4 regions of the Pseudomonas flexibilis genome follow, and region 3 is predicted to be linked to each of the others. Evidence: predicted binding sites of a transcription regulator. Region 3 holds the regulator's gene; each other region holds the start of a gene.
The links. Region 3 encodes FliA, which starts transcription of late flagellar genes. Its sites were predicted from a motif close to CTAAAGTTTNNNNNNNNNNNGCCGNTAA; they were not measured.
Positions count from the first base shown of each region.

Region 1 (5,881 bases), on a different contig from region 3:
CGGCCTCGGCGCTCTTCGGCTGCTCCAGCAACTGACTGACCTTGGTGTAGGTGAGTCGCGCATGGGAGTGGATTACCGCTTCGCAGAAGCGATAGCCGGTCATCTTGCCGGCGGCCGACAGATCGACGATGCACACCATCGCCAGGCGGTCGACCTGCGGGTTGAGCGAGCACAGGCCGTTGGATAGCACTTCCGGCAGCATCGGCACGACCTGCTCGGGGAAGTACACCGAATTGCCGCGCTTGGCAGCCTCCTCGTCGAGCGCCGAGCCCACCTTCACATAGAAGGACACGTCGGCGATGGCCACGTAAAGGGTCCAGCCACCGCCCTCCGCCGGTTCGGCATAGACGGCATCGTCGAAGTCGCGGGCGTCCTCGCCGTCGATGGTGACGAACGGCAGATGACGCAGATCGACACGCTTCTGCTTGTCACGCTCGGCTACTTCGGGACTGAGCTTGGCGGCTTCCTGTTCCACCGCCTCGGGCCAGACGTGGGGGATGCCATAGCTGTGCAGCGCCACCTGGATTTCCATGCCCGGCGCCATGTAGTCGCCGAGCACCTCGGTCACTTCGCCCTGGGCCTGGCGGAAATTGCTCGGCCACTGCTCGATGCGCACCTGGACGAACTGGCCATGCTTGGCACCGGCCTGCTTGCCGGGCGCGACCAGCACTTCCTGCTGGATCTTCGGGTTGTCGGCCACCACGCGGCCGATGCCGCTCTCTTCGAAGAAGCGGCCGACCAGCACCTCGTGGGCGCGTTCGAGAATTTCGGCGATGGCGCCTTCGCGCCGGCCGCGACGGTCGAAGCCCGCCACACGGGCCAGCACGCGGTCGCCGTCGAACACCAGGCGCATCTGCGCCGGGCTGAGGAACAGGTCGTCGCTGCCGTCCTCGGGAATGAGGAATCCAAAGCCATCGCGATGCCCGCTGACCCGACCACGGATCAGGTCCAGCTTGTCCACCGGGGCATAGGCGCCGCGCCGGGTGTAGACCAGTTGGCCATCGCGCTCCATGGCGCGCAGACGGCGACGCAGCGCTTCGAGCTGCTCTTCGGTGGTCAGACCGAACTCTTCGATCAGTTGCTCGCGGGTCGCCGGGGCGCCACGCTCATCCAGTCGCATCAGGATCAGTTCACGACTGGGGATGGGGTTATCGTACTTCTCCGCCTCGCGGACGGCCTCGGGATCGAGGGATTGCCAATCGGCCATTAAGAAAAATCACCTTCTGTGTGAGGGCGGAACGGGCCCTCTGTCTATTGAAGCGCGAATCGCGCCCGCACGGCAGCTTTGCCGGACAATTATTTTTGCTGTCAGGGGTTTACAAGGAAAAAGGTGGTCCGTATAGTTCGCGGCCACAACGACAGCGATGCCGTTGTAACACGGAAACGAAGGCAACACATCGTTTCATGTGCCCAGGTGGCGGAATTGGTAGACGCACTAGGTTCAGGTCCTAGCGGTGGCAACACCGTGGAAGTTCGAGTCTTCTCCTGGGCACCACTTCAATACGAGGCAGCCGGCCTCGCTAATCAACGGCAAGTCAAAATGCTTCGGCATTGCCCAGGTGGCGGAATTGGTAGACGCACTAGGTTCAGGTCCTAGCGGTGGCAACACCGTGGAAGTTCGAGTCTTCTCCTGGGCACCAATTCTGAAAAACCGAGCCAGCGATGGCTCGGTTTTTTTATGCCCGCGAAAAACCTGATCGCTGCGTCGGGCTGCAGCAAAATGTCGCAGCACAACCGCAACGCCTTCTTTTCCTTAAAGCTTCTCCCGCCAAGGCCGATCCGTGAATGATGGCGCAACGCGCCGTCGCACCTGCCTTGTCTGGATATCCCATGAAATTCTTCATCGACTCCCTGCTGCACCGCCTGGGCCTGAAGACGCTGGCCCACCAGTTCCTGTTCTCCTATCTGCTGATGTTCCTGCTCGCGCTGCTCAGCTGCGTGGCGCTCTACCTGAGCCTGTCGGTTTCCGCCGAAACCATCAACGTCGCCGGCGCCCAGCGCATGCTCAGCCAGAAGATGACCAAGGAAGCGCTGCTGCTGCACAGCGGCGTCATCGAGCGCTCGCTGATGGAAGGCACCATGGCGCAGTTCGAGCGCTCCCATCAGGACCTGCTCAATGGCAATCCGGAGCGCAACATCAGCCGCTTCGACGATGCGTCCATCCAGGCGCAGATGCGCACCGTGGGCGAGCATTGGCAGCGCTTGCGCCAGCAACTGCTCACCGTCCAGCCCAACGGCACGCTGGACATGGCGTTGCTGCAGCAGAACTCCGTCGCGCTGATCAAGCACATGAACGATGCCGTGGTGATGATGACCCGCCTGGCCGACAGCACTCAGCGCACCCAGTTGGAGATCGCCTTCTTCTGCGTGGCAGCCATTCTCATCCTGGTCATGGCCGGCAATCAGTTCGGCATGCACCCCTTGATGAGCGCCCTGCGCCAGCTGGAACAGGCCCTGGCCCAGGTGGCCGATGGCGATTTCACCCAGCGCATGCATGCCCGCTGGAAACACGACGAATTTGGCCGCATCGCGGTGGTCTTCAACCGCATGGTCGAACAGGTGCGCGAGCTGCTCGACCAGGCCAAGCGCGGCAGTCTGCAGTCGCGCGAGCACCTGGGCGAGACGCTGCGCGCCATCCAGGCCTCCGAGCAGAACATGGCCCGCCAGCACCAGCAGCTGGACCAGGCCGCCACCGCCCTCACCGAGTTGACCGCCAGCCTCGCCGAGGTCGCTCGCCACACCCAGTCCGCCGCCCAGTCGGCGCAAAGCACCGAGCGCAACGGCCAGAGCGGCCGCGCCGCGGTGCAGCGCAGCGCCGAGCTGCTCGGCACGCTGAGCCAGGAGCTGCAACGCACCGGCGAGCACATGCGCGAACTGGAAAACGAGACCCAGGCGGTCGGCAAGGTACTGGAGGTAATCACCGGCATCGCCGAGCAGACCAACCTGCTCGCGCTCAACGCGGCCATCGAGGCGGCACGCGCCGGCGAGGCCGGACGCGGTTTCGCCGTGGTGGCCGACGAGGTGCGTACCCTGGCCAGCCGGACCCAGCAGTCCACCGGCGAGATCGGCCAGATCATCGAACGCCTGCAGGGCCGCGCCCGGCGTTCGCTGGACAGCCTGCGCCACAACGCCGAGCAGGCCACCGAGAACGTGGCGCAGATCGAGCAGGCACGGAACATCTTCCAGGCGATGCTTCAGGACGTGCAGGCGATCAATGGCAGCAGCCTGCAGATCGCCTCAGCCGTGGAACAACAGAGCCAGGTGGTGCAGGACATCGACCGGCGGGTGAACCAGCTCACCGAGCTGGCGCTGCAGACCCACCGTGACGCCGAGCGCGTGGTGCACAGCAGCGAAGAGATCCGTACCGGCATGCAGGATCTGCACGGCCAGCTGTCGCGCTTCCGCACCTGAGCCCTGCACGAAGACCCGAGGCCGCTCCCCTGAGCGGCCTTTTTCATTGGCGTCAGACGCCGGGGAACGGCTGGCTGCGCTGATAGCGCCGCGCGATGTTGCCGCACACCAGATCGCACAGCGCGTACACGCTGTCATCGGCGATCCGGTAGTACACCGCCGTACCCCGCCCTTCCCGCCGCACCAGCCCGTGCTGGCTCAGCAGCGACAGGTGGCGAGACACGTTGGCCGGGGAACAGCTGCACAGCTGAGCCAGTTCGCCCACGTTGCGCTCGCCCTCACGCAGCAGATTGAGAATCGCCAGCCGCGTGGGCTCGGACAGCGCACGGAAATAGGCCGCCACCTGCTCCATCGCCTCGGGAGTAAGGTTTTCCATACTGATCACCGCAAGACATTGCACGCCGCGAATGATACGCCATCCCCCGCGCGCATGCATGCTTGCGCAAGCAGTTAATTGACTAATTAACCAATCACGCAAATAATGCCCGCCATTCCCGATCAGGCAACGGAGCCCTTTCATGTCTACCGCCGGCTTGCGCATCCTTCTCGCCGCCAGCCTGCTGCTCGGCAGCACGGCCTTCGCCCAACCCCAGGAACTGCGCAGCGCCACCGTGCAGCGGGGCGCCCAGCTCGGCGCCAGCCACCACGAAGGTGTCGTCGAGGCTGTACGCCAGACGCTGTTGACTGCCCAGGTGGCCGGCGCCGTGCAGGAGATCACCGTACAGGTCGGCGATTCGGTACGTGCCGGACAGGTGCTGTTGCGCCTGGACGCCCGCGCCGCCGAGCAGACCGCCAGCGCCAGCGCCGCCCAGGTGCGCGCCGCCCAGGCGGTCGAGCAGGAGGCCGAGCGCGAACTGGCCCGCCAGCGCCAGCTGCTGGAGGCGGACTACATCAGCCAGGCCGCCTTCGACCGCGCCGAGGCCCGCTATAAGGCCGCGCGCGCCGAAGCCGCCGCGCTGCGCGCCGCCGCCGAGGCCTCGCGCACCCAGTCCGACTTCTATGTACTGCGCGCACCCTACGACGGCGTGGTCTCGGCCATTCCGGTCAGCCTCGGCGACATGGCCATGCCCGGCCGCCCGCTGCTGACGCTGTACGATCCCACCGCGCTGCGGGTCAGCGTGCAGGTGCCGCAGGCGATCGCCGCCAGCGCACCGGCCGAGCTGTCGGCCCGCCTGGAACTGGCCGGCCTGGATACCTCGGTGACGCCGCGCCGCGTGCAGTGGCTGCCCAGCGTCGATCCGACCACCCATACCGTGGAACTGCGCCTGGAGCTGCCCGCCGAACTGCGCGTGCTGCCCGGCACCTTCGCCCGCGCGCGCCTGAACCTCACCGGGGAAAGCGACCGTTTGTACATCCCCCGCACAGCCGTGCTGCGCCGCGCCGAACTGACCGCCGTCTACGTGCTGGACGCCCAGCAGCGCCCGCGCCTGCGCCAGGTGCGCCTGGGCCCGCAGCAGGGCGACCAGGTCGAAGTGCTCAGCGGCCTCGTCGCCGGCGAACGGGTGGCGCTCGATCCCCTCGCCGCCGGCCAACTGAAGTAAGGACATGGACATGACTCCCCGCATGGGCGTCTCCGGACGCATCGCCGCCTATTTCCAGACCGCGCAGATCACCCCGCTGCTGGCGCTGGTCGCCCTGCTCGCCGGGCTGTTCGCCGTACTGGTCACGCCGCGCGAGGAAGAACCGCAGATCAACGTCACCATGGCCAACGTGATCATCCCCTTCCCGGGCGCCAGCGTGCGCGACGTGGAGCAGATGGTCGCGGTGCCGGCCGAGCAGGTACTGGCGCAGATCGCCGACGTCGAACACGTGATGTCCGTGTCGCGTCCCGGCATGGCCATGGTCACCGTGCAGTTCGAGGTCGGCGTGCCGCGTACCGAGGCACTGGTGCGCCTGCACGACACGCTGCGCGCCAACACGGACTGGCTGCCCCGCGAACTGGGCGTCGGCGAACCGCTGATCAAGCCCAAGGGCATCGATGACGTGCCGATCGTCACCCTGACCCTGTACAGCCGCGATGCCGCCACCGGCGCGCTGGACCTGCAGCACGTGGCCCACAGCCTGGAAGCCGAACTCAAGCGCGTGCCCGGCACCCGCGAGGTTCGCAGCCACGGCGGCCCCGGCCGCGCGGTGCGCGTCGAGCTGGACCCGGCGCGCATGGCCGCGGCCTGGGTGACCGTGGGAGACCTGCGCATGGCGCTGCAGTCGGCCAACGCCGGCCTGCCGGTGGGCGAGCTGCTGGGCGGCAACCGCAGCCTGCAGCTGGAGGCCGGTGGCTTCCTGGAAAACGCCACCGAGGTGGGCGAGCTGCTGGTCGGCGTGCGCGACGGCAAGCCGGTGCAGCTCAAGGATGTGGCGCGCGTCGAGGACGGCGCCCTGCCGCCCAGCCAGTACGTCTGGCATGGCCTGCCGAGCAGCGCGCCCGGCGGCGCGGGCGAGTTCCCGGCGATCACCCTGAGCGTGACCAAGA
Region 1 covers NZ_JTAK01000004.1:171,482-177,362, forward strand. The annotation lists gene rnr (ribonuclease R) at 1-1,207, opposite strand, end outside; tRNA gene PT85_RS10040 (tRNA-Leu) at 1,409-1,495, shown strand; tRNA gene PT85_RS10045 (tRNA-Leu) at 1,554-1,640, shown strand; gene PT85_RS10050 (methyl-accepting chemotaxis protein) at 1,831-3,411, shown strand; gene PT85_RS10055 (ArsR/SmtB family transcription factor) at 3,464-3,787, opposite strand; gene PT85_RS10060 (efflux RND transporter periplasmic adaptor subunit) at 3,930-4,952, shown strand; gene PT85_RS10065 (efflux RND transporter permease subunit) at 4,963-5,881, shown strand, end outside.
Region 1: a site for FliA is predicted at 1,754-1,781, ahead of PT85_RS10050 (methyl-accepting chemotaxis protein). Genes of this name have one in related genera too.

Region 2 (5,881 bases), on a different contig from region 3:
TCGGTCTTGACCTGCTTGTACTCGCCCTTGAGCGTCACGTTCGGCATCAGGCTGTAGTTCAGGCCCAGGGTCCAGGACGACTGGCGTGCGCCCTTCTCCTCGTCCAGCTGCGCATAGGTGAGGTGTGGCAGGAAATCGCCCAGGCGGCGGCCGCCCATCAGGTAGAACGCGTTCTGGTCGGGACTCATCGGGCCGTCGATGGTACGCCGAGTCCATTCGTTGGCACTGATCCAACTGCCGTCATCGTACTGGTAACCGACGCTGAGGAAGCTGCCCTTGCTGTCGGCGATGCCCAGCAGCGGGTTGTCGATGGTCAGCTTGGCCTGGTTGTAGGCCACGCGCAGGGTGCCGTAATCGTTGCTGGCCAGGCTAAGGCTGGCGCCCACCAGATTGTCCCAATCGGTGTCGTAGAACTCATCAAACAGGTAATAGTCGCGATCCTTGGCCTGACCGGCGAGGGCCTGGATATTCAGGGTGGCGAAGGACAGCGGCAGGCTGTAGACCACGTCGACACCTTCGTAGTTGGACAGCTGGATCTGTCCATAGACCTCGTCGGGCAGCCGCAGCCAGGGGTAGCTGAAGCCGACGTCGAGGGTTTCCGAATACATGTAGGTCGCGGTGCGCAACCGGCCGGCACGCAGCAGGACGTGATCATTGGCCTGCCAGGCCAGGTATGCCCACTCGAGATTGGCTTTCCAAGAATCCTGCTCGGCCTTGGCGGTCAGTTGGGCGGTGGCATTCAGGCTGTCAGTGAGGCCATAGCTCATCTGGGTGCCTAGCTTGGACAACTGGTCGCCGCGCCAGGAATCGGTGGTCTGGCCATTGATGCCGTAGTTGCGGCCCTCTGCTTCGCCACCCAGGTAGGTGACGGCGGCAGTGCCGAAGGCATTGAAGCGGTAGTCGCCTTGTTCCAGCGCGAAGGCTGGGGTGATGGCCAGGCAAGCGGCTGCCAGGCCAATGGCTCGAAATGCAGGCATGGAAAGTCCCCGAAGGTTTGAGAGTTAAACGCGAAATTGAGCGGTGGCTGCGTGCAGATGGTCGCCGGTGCTGACCAGTTGCTCGCCGAGCCGGGTGGTGGTGCCGGCACCGTGAGCGGTGGCCTGGGCGCCTTGCTGCAGCACCCGGGTTTCTTGTTGTATCGAGCTCGACAGGCCGATCTGCTCCTGGGTGAAGCGGGCAATGGCCGCGTTCAGGGTGTCGATCTGACCGACGGTGCGGGCGATGTCATCCAGCAGGCGGGTTGCCTCGCTGGAGCGTTCGATGCTGGCGCGTGCTTTCGCGCCATTGGATGTCATGGCATCGAGTACCGCGTTGGCGCTGCGCTGCAGGCGCTGGATGATTTCCTGGATCTGTTCCGTGGAGCTGGCGGTCTTCTGCGCCAGGTTGCGCACTTCATCGGCAACCACGGCGAAGCCGCGACCCTGTTCGCCGGCGCGCGCCGCCTCGATGGCGGCATTGAGGGCCAGCAGGTTGGTTTGTTCGGCGATGGTACGGATCACCGTGAGAACCGAGCCGACTTCCTGGGTTTCCTGCTCCAGCTGCGTCATGGCGGTGACGGAAGACATCACACTGTTGCCCAGGTCCTGGATACCGCCGGCGAGAGCCCCGATGTTTTCCCGGGCGGCATTGGCCTGTTGCGAAGCGGCACCCGCCTCGTCGGAGGCCTGGCGGGAGCGTTGAGCAACTTCTTCGATGCGCTCCGACATGGTCAGGATGTCACGGCCGATGGAGTCGGTGTGCTCCTGCTGGGATTGGGCGTTGCGCTCCGCCTCGCTGGTCAGCCGGTAGAGGTCCTGCGACATCTGCGCCAGAGGGCTGGCCGCCTCGACGATCTGGCGGATCGTGGCCTGCAACTTGTCGAGGAAGGCGTTGAACAGCTGGATCATGGTACCGATTTCGTCATTGGAGACGCCTTCGATACGCCGGGTCAGATCGCCATCGCCGCTCGCGATGGCGCGCAGGGAGGCGATGACCCGACGCACATTGCTCATGATGTTGGCGGTCACCCACCAGGCACCGCAGCCCACCAGGATTATCAGCAAAATGCTGAGGCCGATGCCCAGCTGGGTGGTCGCGACGTTGTCGCTGCGCGTGGAGGCCAGTGTCCGCTGGAAGTCCTGGTAGGCGCTGGTGCGGAAGACGGAGGCCAGGGCCTGGGCGCGCTCGAGATCGGCAGTCATGCGCTGCAGGTTGTCGCCCAGGTCGCCGAACGAAGCCGAACCGTCTATCAACTGACGCGAGACTTCGAGAGCGTTCTGGCCATACGCCGCGACCGCCTCGCGCCAGGCCCGCAGTTCCCCGCTGCGCTGCGCGTCACTCAGCAGGGTGCCCAGTTGCTGTTGTTGCGTCTCGATGTCCGCGAGTAGTTGGCGAGCCTCATCGACCAGCGTCGCTTCGCCCGCGCTGACGGCATTGTTGAGCAGCCCCGGCAGGCGTGAGAACTGAAAGATCACCGCATCGCTTTGTTCCAGAATCGGATAGCTGCGACTTTCCAGTACCAGCAGGCGATCGTTGGTCTCGGCAAGCTGGAGAGAGGTGTGACCGACGAAGAGAATCAGGCCCAGCAGGGCCACGGCTGGTACCAGGGAAAGCTTGGCAGTCAGCGACAGACTCTTGAACACGAGGAACTCCATGGCGGCGGGGGCTGCCTGAACACTGCGATGTCATAATGACATTATACGTCGCTTTATGACTAAAAGCTAAGTGCGCGTCAGGTGTATCGGCCCGGATCACCCGATCTTCAGCGTCGACAGGCATAAAAAAACCGCCCCGTGGGGCGGTTTTTTCACAGCGTTTGCGGGTTACAGACCGTTCCGGGCCTTGTACTCGCGACGGCGGCGGTGCAGCACCGGCTCGGTGTAGCCGTTGGGCTGCTTGGTGCCTTCGAGGATCAGCTCCAGCGACGCCTGGAAGGCGACGTTGTCGTCGAAGTTCGGCGCCATCGGCTTGTAGGCGGCGTCGCCGGCGTTCTGGCGGTCCACCACCACGGCCATGCGCTTCATGCTTTCGATGACCTGCTCCTTGCTGATCACGCCGTGGCGCAGCCAGTTGGCCAGCAGCTGGCTGGAGATGCGCAGGGTGGCGCGGTCTTCCATCAGGCCGATGTCATTGATATCCGGCACCTTGGAGCAACCCACGCCCTGATCGATCCAGCGCACCACGTAGCCGAGGATGCCCTGTACGTTGTTGTCGATCTCGTTCTGCTTCTCTTCCGCGGTCCAGTTGGTGTTCTCGGCCAGCGGAATGGTCAGGATGTCGTCCACCGAAGCGAACTGACGCTTGGCCAGTTCCTGCTGACGGGCGAACACGTCGACCTTGTGGTAATGCAGCGCGTGCAGCGAAGCGGCGGTCGGCGACGGTACCCAGGCGGTGTTGGCGCCAGCCATCGGGTGGCCGATTTTCTGTTCCAGCATGGCGGCCATCAGGTCGGGCATGGCCCACATGCCCTTGCCGATCTGCGCGCGACCGGACAGGCCGCAGTTCAGGCCGTGGTCGACGTTCCAGTTCTCGTAGGCGGCGATCCACTTCTGCGCCTTCATGGCGGCCTTGCGCACCATGGCGCCGGCTTCCATGGAGGTGTGGATCTCGTCACCGGTGCGGTCGAGGAAGCCGGTGTTGATGAACACCACGCGCTCGCTGGCGGCCTGGATGCAGGCCTTGAGGTTGACGGTGGTGCGGCGCTCCTCGTCCATGATGCCGACCTTCAGGGTGTTGCGCTTGAGGCCCAGCACGTCTTCGACGCGGTTGAACAGCTCGTTGGCGAAGGCGACTTCTTCCGGGCCGTGCATCTTCGGCTTGACGATGTACACCGAGCCGGTGCGGGTGTTCTTGCGGCTGGTGTTGCCGTTCAGGTTGTGGATGGCGATCAGGCTGGTGATCAGGCCGTCCATGATGCCTTCCGGTACCTCGAAGCCATCCTTGTCGATGATCGCGTCGTTGGTCATCAGGTGACCGACGTTGCGGATGAACAGCATGGAGCGGCCGTGCAGGCTCAGTTCGCCGCCGTTGGCGGCGGTGTAGCTGCGGTCCGGGTTCATGGTGCGGGTGAAGGTCTTGCCGTCCTTGCTGACCGACTCGGCCAGGTCGCCCTTCATCAGGCCCAGCCAGTTCCTGTAGGCGATGACCTTGTCATCGGCGTCCACGGCGGCCACGGAGTCTTCGCAGTCCATGATGGTGGTCAGCGCCGCTTCCATCAGGATGTCCTTCACGCCGGCCGCGTCGGTCTGGCCGATCGGGCTGTTGCGGTCGATCTGGATTTCGAAGTGCAGGCCATTGTTCTTCAGCAGCACGGCCTTCGGTGCGGCGGCTTCACCCTGGAAGCCCACGAACTTGGCGGCGTCCTTCAGGCCGGTAGTGCTGCCGTTCTTCAGGGACACCTGCAGCTGACCGCCGACGATGCTGTAGCCGGTGGCGTCGACGTGCGAGCCGGTGGCCAGCGGTGCGGCTTCGTCCAGGAAGGCGCGGGCGAAGGCGATGACCTTGTCGCCGCGAACCTTGTTGTAGCCCTTGCCCTTCTCGGCGCCGCCTTCCTCGCTGATGGCGTCGGTGCCATAGAGCGCGTCGTACAGCGAGCCCCAGCGGGCGTTGGCGGCGTTCAGGGCGAAGCGCGCGTTCATGATCGGCACCACCAGCTGCGGGCCGGCCATGGTGGCGATTTCTTCGTCGACGTTGGTGGTGGTCACCTTGAAGTCGGCGGGTTCGGGCAAGAGATAACCGATTTCCTGCAGGAACGCCTTGTAGGCGACCGCGTCGTGGGCCTGACCCTTGCGCGCCTGATGCCAGGCATCGATCTGGGCCTGCAGCGCGTCGCGCTTGGCCAGCAGCGCGCGGTTCTTCGGCGCCAGGTCATGGATGACGCTCGCAGCGCCGGCCCAGAAGGCATCGGCGCTGACGCCGGTGCCGGGAATGGCTTCGTTGTTCACGAAGTCGAACAGGACTTTGGCGACCTGCAAGCCACCGATTTGAACGCGCTCAGTCATCACTTGCCTCACTTGAATCTCTGCGATTTAACCCGGACGCGGGAGTAGTTTCGTTCTTGTAGTCCGAGCCGCGGGATACTACATGAAGCATTCGGGAATTGCAGCGCTGCCTTCGTCGAGTCCGGGAGTGATCTATACCTAGGTTCTTGGATGTCGGGAGGAGCCCTGCATGGAACATCTGGTACTGACGGTCATCGCGCGTGATCAGACCGGACTGGTTGAGCGCATCGCCACCTGCGTCGGCGAACATGGCGGCAACTGGCTGGAAAGCCGCATGGCGCGCATGGCGGGACAATTCGCCGGCATCCTGCGCGTGGCGGTGCCGGCCGACTCACAGGACGAGCTGCTGGACGCGCTGGAGGCGCTGGCGCTGCAGGATATCCACGTGCAGGGCGCGCCGGCCGGGGCGGAGCCGGTGTGCAACTGGCGCCCCATGCGCCTGGAGCTGGTGGGTGATGATCGGCCGGGCCTGCTGCGCGAGGTGACCCGGGTGCTCGGCGAACAGGGCGTGAATATCGAGGTGCTGGATACCGCCGTCAGCGAGGCGCCCATGGGCAGCGAAACGCTGTTCCGCGCCCAGGCCCTGCTGGCGGTGCCGCTGCCGGTGGCCCCGGATGCGCTGCAGCACAGCCTGGAGCGCCTGGCCGACGACCTGATGGTGGAGCTGCGCATTGAGGCGCAGCAGGTCGAGCCGTCCGTGTAGCCGGAGCGGCCGTCGACTACCGGCGCCGCAGCGTCAGCCAGGCGTCCAGGCTGTAGATCGCCAGCGCGACCCAGATACAGATGAACGACAGCAAGCGGGCCGAATCCAGCGGCTCGCCGAACAGCAGCACGGCCTGCAGCAACACCAGGGTCGGCGCCAGATACTGGAGGAAGCCCAGCGTTGCATAGGGTAGGTGGCG
Region 2 covers NZ_JTAK01000006.1:219,346-225,226, forward strand. The annotation lists gene PT85_RS15240 (porin) at 1-977, opposite strand, end outside; gene PT85_RS15245 (methyl-accepting chemotaxis protein) at 1,002-2,621, opposite strand; gene PT85_RS15250 (malate synthase G) at 2,802-4,979, opposite strand; gene PT85_RS15255 (glycine cleavage system protein R) at 5,149-5,682, shown strand; gene rarD (EamA family transporter RarD) at 5,699-5,881, opposite strand, start outside.
Region 2: a site for FliA is predicted at 2,717-2,744, ahead of PT85_RS15245 (methyl-accepting chemotaxis protein). Genes of this name have one in related genera too.

Region 3 (5,881 bases):
CAGTTGGTCGAGGAGGTTCTCGAACTCGGCGTCGGTGATCTCGTCGCCAGCGGACTCGCCGCCGTCAGCCGCCGTTTCGGGGCCACCAATGGCGTCCAGCAGGCTTTCGAACTCGGCGTCGGTCAGGTCCTGTTCCTTTTCCGTCGCCACGGGACCGGGTGCGGGCGCGGCAGGCACCGGGGTCGGTGCAACGGGCGCGGCGGGCGCGGCGGCCGGATCGGCCAGGCGGTGCAGCGCTTCGAGCAGCTCCGGGCTGGCCGGCGTGAGCTCGCTGCCTTCACGCACCTGGGCGAACATGCCGTTGATGGCGTCCAGGCCCTGCAGCACCACGTCCATCAGCTCGGCGTCGACCAGGCGCACGCCCTTGCGCAGCATGTCGAAGACGTTTTCCGAGCTGTGGCAGCATTCCACCAGCTCGTTCAGCTGCAGGAAGCCCGCGCCGCCCTTGACGGTGTGAAAGCCGCGGAAGATCGCGTTGAGCAGATCCATGTCATCCGGACGGCTCTCCAACTCCACCAGCTGTTCGGACAACTGTTCGAGAATCTCGCCGGCTTCTACCAGGAAATCCTGAAGGATCTCATCATCGGCATCGACGCCCATTACGTGCCCCTTAAAACCCTAGACTGGAAAGCAGATCGTCCACGTCGTCCTGATTGCTGACGACATCTTCCCGTTTATCGGCATGGATCTGCGGACCTTCACCCTGCGAGGGTTGTTTCTGTTGATCGAGCTCCGCCCGCAGCTGGGCATGGTCGTGCTGGATGCCCGCGAAGTTGTCCACCTGGCTGGCCATCAGCATCAGTTCGACCAGATCGCGCTCGACCTCGGTGACCAGATTGGTGACCCGCTTGATGACCTGGCCGGTGAGGTCCTGATAGTCCTGCGCCAGCATGATCTCGTTCAGCTGCGCGCCGACCTTCTCGCTTTCGCGTTCGCTGCGGACAAAGAACTGCTCGACCCGCTTGACCAGCTGGCGAAAGCCTTCGGCATCCATCTCGCGACGCATGAAGCGCTGCCAATCGGTACGCAACTCGCGGGCGTCGTCGTTCAGCCGACTGATCACCGGCGCGGTGGCCTCGACCAGGTCCATGGTGCGATTGGCCGCGCGCTCGGTCATCGACACAACGTAGTTCAGGCGCTCGGTGGCATCGGCGATCTCCGACATCTCCCGCGACTCGGGGAAATTCGGGTCGATATGGAAGCTGACGATCGCGGTGTGCAACTTGCGCGTCAGCCGCCCCACGGCCTGGTACAGGCCACGGTCACGCACCTTGTTCAGCTCGTTGATGATCTGCACGGCATCGCCGAAGTCGCGTTGCTCAAGGCTGCGAATCAGCTCCCGTGCATTGTCCATCAGGCTCGCTTCGAGCTCGCCCCTTGGATCTGTGTGCTGCTCCATCATGCCCCCAAGGCGCTGTTCAGCCGCTGACGCGTTCGAAGATCTTCTCGATCTTGTCCTTCAGTCCCTGGGCGGTGAACGGCTTGACCACATAGCCGTTCACACCGGCCTGGGCTGCCTCGATGATCTGGTCGCGCTTGGCTTCAGCGGTCACCATCAGCACCGGCAGGTGCTTCAGGCGCTCATCGGCACGCACCGCGCGCAGCAGGTCGATGCCATTCATGCCCGGCATGTTCCAGTCAGTCACCAGGAAGTCGAAGTTGCCGCTCTGCAGCATCGGCAGGGCGGTGAGGCCGTCGTCAGCTTCGGTGGTGTTGGTGAAGCCCAGGTCACGGAGCAGGTTCTTGATGATCCGCCTCATCGTCGAGAAATCGTCCACGATGAGAATCTTCATGTTTTTGTCCAACGGTCGACCTCCATACAGTCCAAAAACGCAGCCGGGTCATCCCGACTGCGTCCCCTTCTTCAGAAAACCGGCAAGCCCTGTCAGCGAGCCCGCCATTCGCCCAGCCGGGCCCGCAAACGGGCGGCGCACTGGCTGTGCAACTGGCTGACGCGGGATTCGCTGACCCCCAGTACCTCACCGATTTCCTTGAGATTCAGTTCTTCGTCGTAATACAGCGACAGCACCAGGCGCTCGCGCTCCGGAAGGTTGGCGATCGCTTCGCTCAGCGCATTCTGGAAGCGCTGGTCCTCGTGCTCGCGCGAAGGGCTCGGGTGGGAGTGCTCGATATCTTCCAGCGCACCGCCGCCCTCGCCCTCCTGCAACAGGTCATCGAAACTGAACAGGCGACTCCCCAGGGTGTCGTTGAGGATCGCGTAATACTCTTCGAGACTTAACTGGAGTTCGGCAGCAACCTCGTGATCTTTAGCGTCGCGGCCGGTTCTGGCCTCCACCACGCGGATGGCGTCGCTGACCATGCGGCTGTTGCGATGCACCGAACGCGGCGCCCAGTCACCCTTGCGCACCTCGTCGAGCATGGCGCCACGGATGCGGATGCCGGCATACGTCTCGAAACTGGCACCCTTGCCCGAATCGTATTTCTTCGCCGCCTCCAGCAGACCGATCATGCCGGCCTGCATCAGATCCTCGACCTGCACGCTGGCCGGCAGGCGGCCGAGCAGGTGGTAGGCGATCCGCTTGACCAGCGGCGCGTAGCGCTCGATCAGCTGGTACTGGGAGTCACGGGACTGGGCATGGCTGTACATGTGAACGGGTGAGCTCATGCGGAAGAACCTGTTGTGGGCCTGTTCACCAGACGCTCGACGAAAAACTCCAGGTGGCCGCGCGGATTGGCCGGCAACGGCCAGCTGTCCACCTTCTGGGCGACCGCGCGGTAGGCCTGCGCACACTTGGAACGCGGGTAGGCCTCGTACACGGCGCGCTGTTTCTGCACGGATTTGCGCACCAGCTCGTCGGCGGGAATCGCCCCCACGTATTGCAGCGCCACGTCGAGGAAGCGCTCGGTGACCTTGGTCAGCTTGGCGTAGAGGTTGCGGCCTTCCTCGGGGGTGTGCGTCATGTTGGCCAGCACGCGGAAGCGGCTCAGGCCGTAGTCGCGGTTGAGCAGTTTCACCAGGGCATAGGCGTCGGTGATCGAGGTGGGCTCGTCGGTGACCACCAGCAATACTTCCTGGGCCGCACGCACGAAGCTGATCACGCCGTCGCCGATACCGGCGGCGGTGTCGATGATCAGTACGTCAATGCTGTCGCTGATGTCGCTGAACGCCTGGATCAGCCCGGCATGTTGCTGACTGGTCAGGCGCACCATGTTGGCCGCGCCCGAGGAGGCCGGCACGATGCGGATACCGCCGGGCCCCTGCAAGATGACGTCGCGCAGTTCGCACTCGCCCTCGATCACGTCGGCCAGGTTGCGTTTGGGCGTCAGGCCCAGCATCACGTCGACGTTGGCCAGGCCAAGGTCGGCGTCCAGCAGCATCACCCGGCGGCCGAGGTCGGCCAGGGCCAGCGCCAGGTTGACCGAGACGCTGGTCTTCCCAACACCACCCTTGCCGCCGGTCACGGCGATCACCTGTACGGGGTGCAAGCTACCCATGTTCTCTCCACTGATTCGCCAGTCTGGCCTGCTGTCCTTGTTCGCGCCGCGGCGCGAAGGGTCTGGCTAGCCAGCCGCTTCCCCTGATTCTTATCCGACGCGACGCGCCGTGGTGTTGTTGTATAGGCCGGCGAACATGTCGGCCATCAGATCCTCGCTGGGATCTTCGGACATCTGCATGCGCACGGCACGGCTCACCAGCTGGTGGCTGCGCGGCGTATGCAGATCGTCGGGAATGCGCGGCCCGTCGGCCAGGTAGGCCAGGGGCAGCTTCTCGCTGACCAGCACGCCGAGGATCTCGCCCAGGCTCAGTGCTTCGTCAAGCTTGGTGATCACGCAGCCAGCCAGGCCGCAGCGCTTGTAACTCTGATAGGTGGCACGCAACACCTGTTCCTGGCTGGTGGCCGCCAGCACCAGATAATTGCGGGCGTTCAGATCAGCGGCGGCCAGCGCGTCGAGCTGCTGGCGCAGGGCCGGATCGGCGGTCGGTAGGCCGGCGGTGTCGATCAGCACCAGACGCTTCTTCCTCAGCGGCTCCAGGGCCTCGATCAACGATTCGCCGGGCTCCACCTGGGTGACCGGCACGTTAAGTATCTTGCCAAGGGTCTTGAGCTGTTCCTGGGCGCCGATGCGGTAGCCGTCCATGCTCACCAGAGCGATATTCTTGGCGCCGTGCTTGAGCACGTAGCGCGCCGCCATCTTGGCCAGCGTGGTGGTCTTGCCCATGCCGGCCGGGCCGACCAGGGCAATCACGCCGCCCTCTTCCAGCGGCTCGCGCTCGGGCACGATCAGGCTGCGCGCCAGATGGGCAAGCACGATGCGCCAGGCGCGACGCGAGTCTGTCTCGTCACTGACCTCGTCCATCAGCTTCTTGGACACATCCACCGGCAGGCCGATGCGCTGCATGCGCCGCCAGAGGTTGGCGATCAGCGGCCGATTTTCCTGGATGTTGCCCCAGACCATGGTGCCCAGCTGCATCTCGATCAGCTCGCGCAGACCGGTCAGCTCACTGCGCACCGCATCCAGCATGCCTTCGGTGCTCTCCGGATCGCGACGCGGCCCCGGCGGGGCGACCGGCGCGACCGGTGCCGGCTGGGTCTGCTCGCTTTCGCTGCGGATGGCCATCTCCACCTGGGCGGAGGCAATCATTTCCTGGGTCTTGCGCAGCTCGGCTTCCAGCTGCAGGTTGGGCTCGCGCACCAGTTCATTGGGCAGCTGATAGTTCAGCGCCGCGACCAGCTCGACACCACCGGCCAGACGACGATTGCCGATGATCGCGGCATCGGCGCCCAGTTCGTCACGCACCAGCTTCATGGCCTGGCGCATGTCGGCGGCGAAGAAGCGTTTGACCTGCATGGTCGGAATACCTCGGTTAGTTCTGGCCTACGGTGGCGACGATGGTGACCTGCTTGTTGTCCGGCACTTCCTGGTAGGACAGCACATGCAGGCTGGGTACAGCCAGACGTGCAAAGCGGGAGAGCATGGCGCGGATCGGCCCGGCAACCAGCAGTACCACCGGCTTGCCGAGGGCTTCCTGACGCTGCGCGGTCTCCACCAGGGAGCGCTGCAGCTTCTCCGCCATGCCGGGTTCGAGGAGGAAACCTTCATCGGCGCCCTGGCCGGCCTTCTGAACGCTGCCAAGCAATATTTGTTCCAGCCGCGGGTCCAGCGTGATCACCGGAAGCTCCGGCTCTAGCCCCACAATGCCCTGCACGATGGCGCGGCTCAGCGCCACGCGGACCACTGCCACCAGCGCGCCGGGATCTTGACTCTTGCCCGGCACACTGGCGATGGCCTCGGCGATGCTGCGGATGTCCCGCACCGAGACCTGCTCTTGCAGCAGCGCCTGCAGCACCTTGAGCAAGGTGGACAGCGAGACCATGCCCGGCACCAGTTCCTCGGCCAGCTTGGGCGAGCTCTTGGCCAGCACCTGCAGCAGCTGCTGGACCTCTTCGTGACCGATCAGTTCGTGGGCGTGCTTGTAGAGCACCTGGTTGAGGTGCGTGGCGACCACGGTACTGGCGTCCACCACCGTGTAGCCCAGGGTCTGCGCCTGCTCGCGGGCCGAGCCCTCGATCCACACCGCCTCCAGGCCGAACGCCGGATCGCGGCCGGCGATGCCGTTCAGGGTGCCGAACACCTGGCCCGGATTGATGGCCATCTCGCGATCCGGGTACAGCTCGGCCTCCGCCACGCTGACACCCATCAGGGTCAGGCGGTAGGCGTTGGGCAGCAGATCGAGGTTGTCGCGGATGTGTACCGGCGGAATCAGGAAACCCAGGTCCTGGGAGAGCTTCTTGCGTACGCCCTTGATGCGCGCCAACAACTGGCCGCCCTGGTTGCGGTCGACCAGCGGGATCAGCCGGTAGCCGACCTCCAGGCCCACCAGATCGACCGGATTGACGTCTTCCCAGCCGAGTTCCTT
Region 3 covers NZ_JTAK01000002.1:353,615-359,495, reverse strand. The annotation lists gene PT85_RS05465 (chemotaxis protein CheA) at 1-600, opposite strand, end outside; gene PT85_RS05460 (protein phosphatase CheZ) at 611-1,399, opposite strand; gene PT85_RS05455 (chemotaxis response regulator CheY) at 1,419-1,793, opposite strand; gene fliA (RNA polymerase sigma factor FliA) at 1,886-2,626, opposite strand; gene fleN (flagellar synthesis regulator FleN) at 2,623-3,456, opposite strand; gene flhF (flagellar biosynthesis protein FlhF) at 3,547-4,812, opposite strand; gene flhA (flagellar biosynthesis protein FlhA) at 4,829-5,881, opposite strand, start outside.

Region 4 (5,881 bases), on a different contig from region 3:
CAATCAGTTGCGGCAACAGCGGCCAATGCCCCGGGTCGGCCTTCAGGCGGGGCGTGCGGGGCGGCAGGCCTTGCTGATGCAGGGCGATCAACTGGCCCTGGCGGTCCGTACAGAGCAGGGCGAAGCGCTGCAGCCCGCACAGTTCCAGGGCTTGCGCGGCGCTGGCGAGCAGGTGTGGCAGATTGGCGAAGGCGCTCGGCTGCTGGCTGAAACGCTCGCACAGGCGGCTCCATTGTTCCGGGCGGAAGAAGCTGGAAAGCAGCGAGGGCGGCTCAGGGGGTGGCGGCCTGCGGCTGCCTGCCGGCCAGAGCAGCGCCTGGGTCGGGTGCCAGGCCGGGCCCGCCGGCAGCAGGCGGGCGCTGTCCGCCGCCAGGCCGTGAATCTGCGTCTGCACGCGCGCCAGGGGCAGGTCGAGATAGAGCGCCGTCAGTCGCTGCCAGCGCAGGCTGCGGGCATCGTCCCAGGCGCTGTGGGCGGCCAGCGCCAGGGCGTTGGCGAACAGGGCGCTGTGGCTGGGGCGGGTCAGCCAGCGCAACTGCTCGGAGTCCTCGTCCTGCAGGCGCTGCAGCGGGTGCGTGCCGGGCCGCCGTGCCAGGCGCAGGCAACGGATCAGGGCGTCGCGCTCCTGGCCCAGCGCCTGGTAGCCGAGGATCACCGCCTCGGGCAGCCGCCAGCGCCGGGCCAGCGCCAGGCCCAGTTCCACCAGCGGCACGCCGAACAGATCCTGTTCCACCGTGCGGGCCGGCTGGTGCTCGCCGATCACACGCGCTTCCCAGCGTTGCAGCAGGTCGGGGAAGGCCTGGGCCAGCGCCCAGAACGGCGCCAGGAACAGCAGGCTGGCGCAGAGAATTTCGCCCTCCAGGCGCGCCATGCGGGTGGCGAACAGGCCGGCGGCCTGGTGTTGGGCGTGCTGGCTGATCAGCAGCAACTGGATCAGGGCCGGCGGCAGGGTGGTCGCGTTGCGTTCCGGAAGTTCCTGCAGGATGGTCGCGGCGCGACTCAGGCCGAGGCGTACCAGGGCGCTTTCCAGGTGCTCGCTGTCACTGCCCAGCGGGCCGGGTGCGTGGCGATTGGCTTCGCGCAAGAGGGCCAGGGTCAGGGCCGGACAGGTCTGCAGTCGCTGGGCGATGATGCGCAGCGGACGGTCGCCACGGCGCAGTTCGCGGTGCAACTGCTCGCGTTGCCGGTCGGAAATGGGCAGGCTCGTCGCGTCCAGGCGTTCAAGCCAGGCGTCGAGGCTGCGGGGCGGCGCGGAAGGGTCTGGCATGGGCATTGGCGCGTACCTGAAAAATTCGCCTTCAGTTTGCCTGAAGGGCGCCGATAACCACTAGGGCATAACCGGTCGTCCGCTTCCTCCAGGATTCGTAGTCTTCAGTCATGGCAAAAATCATCGGTATTCTCGTCGTATTCAGCAGCGTGCTGGGCGGCTTCGCGCTCGCGGGCGGCAAGATCATGGCGCTGATCCATCCGTTCGAGCTGATCATCATCGGTGGTGCGGCGCTGGGCGCGTTCATCCAGTCGAACCGTGGCCACAACTCGTGGCGCATCATCAAGAAATCGCTGCGCATGTTCAGCTCGCGCTACAACCGGGCCTATTACCTGGAAGTGCTGCGGCTGATCTACGACATCCTCACCAAGAGCCGGCGTGAAGGCATGATGGCCATCGAGGGCGACATCGAGGAACCCCACGAAAGTCCCATCTTCGCCAAGTATCCCAGCGTGCTGAACGACGAGCGCATGGTGGCGTACATCTGCGACTACCTGCGCATCATGACCAGCGGCAACATGGCCGCTCACGAGCTGGAAAACCTCTTCGAAATGGAGCTGGCCAGCCTCAAGGAAGAGCTGCACCACCCCTCCCACTCGGTGGGCAAGGTGGCCGACGCGCTGCCGGGCTTCGGTATCGTCGCCGCAGTGCTGGGCATTGTGATGACCATGGCCCTGCTCGGCGAAGCCGAACAGGCGCGCATCGGTGAAAGCGTGGCGGCGGCGCTGGTGGGTACCTTCCTTGGCATCCTGGCCGCCTACGGCTTCATCGGCCCGCTGTCGGTGTGCCTGGAGCAGGACGCCCGCGAGGAGCTGAACGTCTACGAGGCCATCAAGGCCAGCCTGATCGCCTCGGCCTCCGGCCTGCCGCCGACCCTGGCGGTGGAGTTCGGACGCAAGGTGCTGCTGCCGGGGCATCGGCCCAGCTTCCAGGAGCTGGAACAGGCGATGCGCGGGAGCTGATGACAGGCGATGGAAAACAACCAGCCCATCATCATCAAGCGCATCAAGCGCTATGACAGCGGCCATCACGGTGGCTCCTGGAAGATCGCCCTGGCCGACTTCATGACCGCCATGATGGCGTTCTTCCTGGTGCTCTGGCTGATGTCGGTGTCCACGCCGCTGCAGCGGGCGATCATCTCCGGCTACTTCAAGGACCCGATCGGCTTCAGCGGCTCGACCAGCAAGCACGTCATCGACCTGGGCGGCTCGCCGCACCCGGCGCCGGATCGCACCCAGAACGTCGAGCTGAACGGTCCGCTCAGCGAGGGACTGAGCAATCCGGTGGACGTCGACGAGATCAGCAACCTGTCCGCCGAGCTGGATTTCGAGCGTCTGGAAATGCTGCGCCTGGAGCTGCAGAACGTCATCGAGGAAAGCTCCGAGCTGCAGCGTTTCAAGGACCAGATCCTGATCGAGAGCACCCGCGATGGGCTGCGCATCCAGATCATGGATTCGGAGAATCGCCCGATGTTCGCCCTGGGCAGCGACCGCATGGAAGAGTACTTCGAGGACATCCTGCTGGCCCTGGGCGACACTCTGGTCACCGTGCCGAACAAGATCACCCTCAGCGGCCATACCGATGCTCGTCAGTACTCGGCGGCGCGCGGTTTCGAGGGCAACTGGGAGCTGTCCACCCTGCGCGCCAACGCCGCCCGCCGGGCGCTGGTGGCCGGTGGCTATCCGGAGGAGAACGTTGCCCAGGTGGTCGGTTACGCCTCAGCGGCGCTGTACAACCGCGCCGATCCCTACAGTCCGGCCAACCGCCGCATCGATATCGTGGTGCTGACCCGTAAGGCGCAGCGGGCGATGGAAGGCGAGCCGGATGGCTCGGGTGGCCGCCTCCCTGCGCCGCAGGAGACGCCGCCGCCGCCGGTGCCGGCCGAGGAGGTGAAGCAGCGCATGGACCTGTTCCGCGACGGCCCGCTGAAGATGGATGAACTGAAGCGGCAATGAACCGCCGCGACGCCCGGTTTTCGCGTGGGCCCGCAGCCAGCCCGTAGGGTGGATCACGCCTTGCCGATCCGCCATGCGGGCCGCGCAGGCCCGCTGGTGGCCAGCGCAGGCGCTGACCACCCTAGATCCCTTTAGTACTCGCGTTCCGGCAGGCTGGCGATGATGTGCCGGTAGCTGGCCAGTCGCTGCGGCTGGATGCGTCCTTCCTCCAGCGCCTGCAGCAGGGCGCAACCCGGTTCCCGGTCGTGGCGGCAGTCGCGGAAGCGGCAGCGACCGAGCAGTTCGCGGAACTCGATGAAGCCGGCTTCCACATCGTCGCGGCTGACATGGCCCAGACCGAATTCGCGGATGCCGGGCGAGTCGATCAGGTCGCCGCCCTCCGGGAAATGGAACAGCCGCGCCGTGGTGGTGGTGTGCGTGCCCTTGCCGGTCAGTTCCGAGAGCGCGCCGACCTTCAGGTCGACCCCCGGCAGCAGGCTGTTGACCAGCGACGACTTGCCCACCCCCGACTGGCCGACGAACACGCTGATGCGGTCATCCAATGCCGCGCGCAGCTGGTCCATACCGGCGCCTTCGTGGGCGGAAACTTCCAGCAAGGGGTAGTCGAGCTGCCGATAGGTGGTCAGCAGGCTGTCGATGAACGCCGCGTTGTCCTCATCGAGCAGGTCGGCCTTGTTGAGCAGCAGCAACGGGCGGATGCCGGCGTGCTCGGCGGCGATCAGATAGCGGTCGATCAGGTTGGCGTGCGGCTGCGGCAGTGGCGCGAAGACGATGACGATCTGATCGACATTCGCCGCCACCGGCTTGAGCTGGCCGCGGCTGTCCGGCCGGCACAGTTCGCTGCTGCGCGGCAGCTGGGCGACGATCACCCCCTGGCCCTGGTTGCCGGCACGCCACACCACCCGGTCGCCAGTGACCAGCGTGGGCAGGTTGGCGCGCAGGTGGCAGCGGCAGATCTGCCCGTCGCCGTCTTCGACATCCACCTGCACGCCGAAATGGGCAATCACCAGACCGTGCTGTTCCGGGCCCAGGTCGCCGCCTTCCAGCTCGTCGAGCATGCGCTCCTCGCGCTTGGCGGCGCGTGCGGCGCGCTCTTCCTGGATCTTGCCGATGCGCCAGTTTTGCCGGCGAGAGAGTTGGCGTTTGGACATGCTGGAGCCTGGTCGGAGAAAGGCCGGCATTCTATCACGGCGCGCCGGGGCGCCCGGGGTGCGACGATTCGTTCTGGCAAAGCGCCGTCAGGAAGCGGAGTATTTGATTCGGACGGTCGGACCACTAGACTGCGCCGCCCCGACCCAAGGAGCCCCGTCATGCTGAATGCCCAGAACCTGATCTGGATCGACCTGGAAATGACCGGTCTGGATCCCGACAAGGACCACATCATCGAAATGGCCACCATCGTCACCGACAGCCAGCTCAACGTGCTGGCCGAAGGCCCGGTGATCGCCATCCACCAGAGTGACGCGATCCTCGCCGGCATGGACGAGTGGAACACCCGCACCCATGGCCAGTCCGGGCTGACCCAGCGGGTGCGCCAGAGCCGCATCGAAACCGCCGAGGCCGAGGCGCTGACCCTGGCCTTCCTGGAGGAATGGGTGCCCAAGGGTGCCTCGCCGATCTGCGGCAACAGCATCTGCCAGGACCGCCGCTTCCTCTACCGCCACATGCCGACCCTGGAAGCCTATTTCCACTACCGCAACCTGGACGTCTCCACCCTGAAGATCCTCGCCGACCTGTGGGCGCCGGCCGTGAAGGAAAGCTTCCAGAAAAAGGGCAGCCACCTGGCACTGGACGACATCCGCGAATCCATCGCCGAGCTGCGCCACTACCGCGAGCATTTCATCAAGGCGTGATGGCCCGGAAGTGGCGCGGCCTCCCGTAGGAGGGGGCTTCAGCCGCGACCGGGCCTGCAAGGCGTCGCGGCTGAAGCCCTGCGCTCGGTGCCGCTTTTCTGTGGGAGCGGACTTGTCCGCGAGCGTTGCGCTGTCCGAACGCTACCCCCGCCCGTGCCGCGCCAGCGCCCAGGCCACATGCTCGCGCACCAGCTCCGACGGGTCGTCGCGCCGCAGCTCCAGCGCCTCGATCACCGCGATGGTGCTCGGCGCGTTGCCCAGCCCCACCGCCAGGTTGCGCAGCCAGCGCTGGTAGCCGGCGCGGCGCAGTGGCGAGCCCTCGGTGCGCTGCAGGAACTCCTCCTCGCTCCAGCGGAACAGCGCGGCCAGCTGGCTGTTGTCCAGGTCGTGACGCGGCAGGAAATCGCTTTCGCCAGTGGGGCGCGCGAAGCGGTTCCACGGGCAGACCAGCTGGCAGTCGTCGCAGCCGAACACCCGGTTGCCTATCAGCGGTCGCAGCTCCAGCGGAATCGCCCCCTTGAGCTCGATGGTCAGGTAGGAGATGCAGCGTCGCGCATCCAGCAAGCGTTCCCCGGCGAACGCGCCGGTCGGGCAGATGTCCAGGCAGGCCCGGCAGGAGCCGCAGTGCTCGCGGTTGTGGGGCTCGTCCATCGGCAGTGGCAGGTCGACGAACAGCTCGCCGAGGAAGAACCAGCTGCCGGCCTGGCGGTTCAGCAGCAGGGTGTTCTTGCCGATCCAGCCGAGGCCCGCCTGCTGGGCCACCGCCTTCTCCAGCACCGGTGCGCTGTCCACAAAGGCGCGATAGC
Region 4 covers NZ_JTAK01000004.1:197,664-203,544, reverse strand. The annotation lists gene PT85_RS10185 (HDOD domain-containing protein) at 1-1,267, opposite strand, end outside; gene motA (flagellar motor stator protein MotA) at 1,378-2,229, shown strand; gene motB (flagellar motor protein MotB) at 2,239-3,222, shown strand; gene rsgA (small ribosomal subunit biogenesis GTPase RsgA) at 3,354-4,373, opposite strand; gene orn (oligoribonuclease) at 4,533-5,075, shown strand; gene queG (tRNA epoxyqueuosine(34) reductase QueG) at 5,217-5,881, opposite strand, start outside.
Region 4: a site for FliA is predicted at 1,297-1,324, ahead of motA (flagellar motor stator protein MotA). Genes of this name have one in related genera too.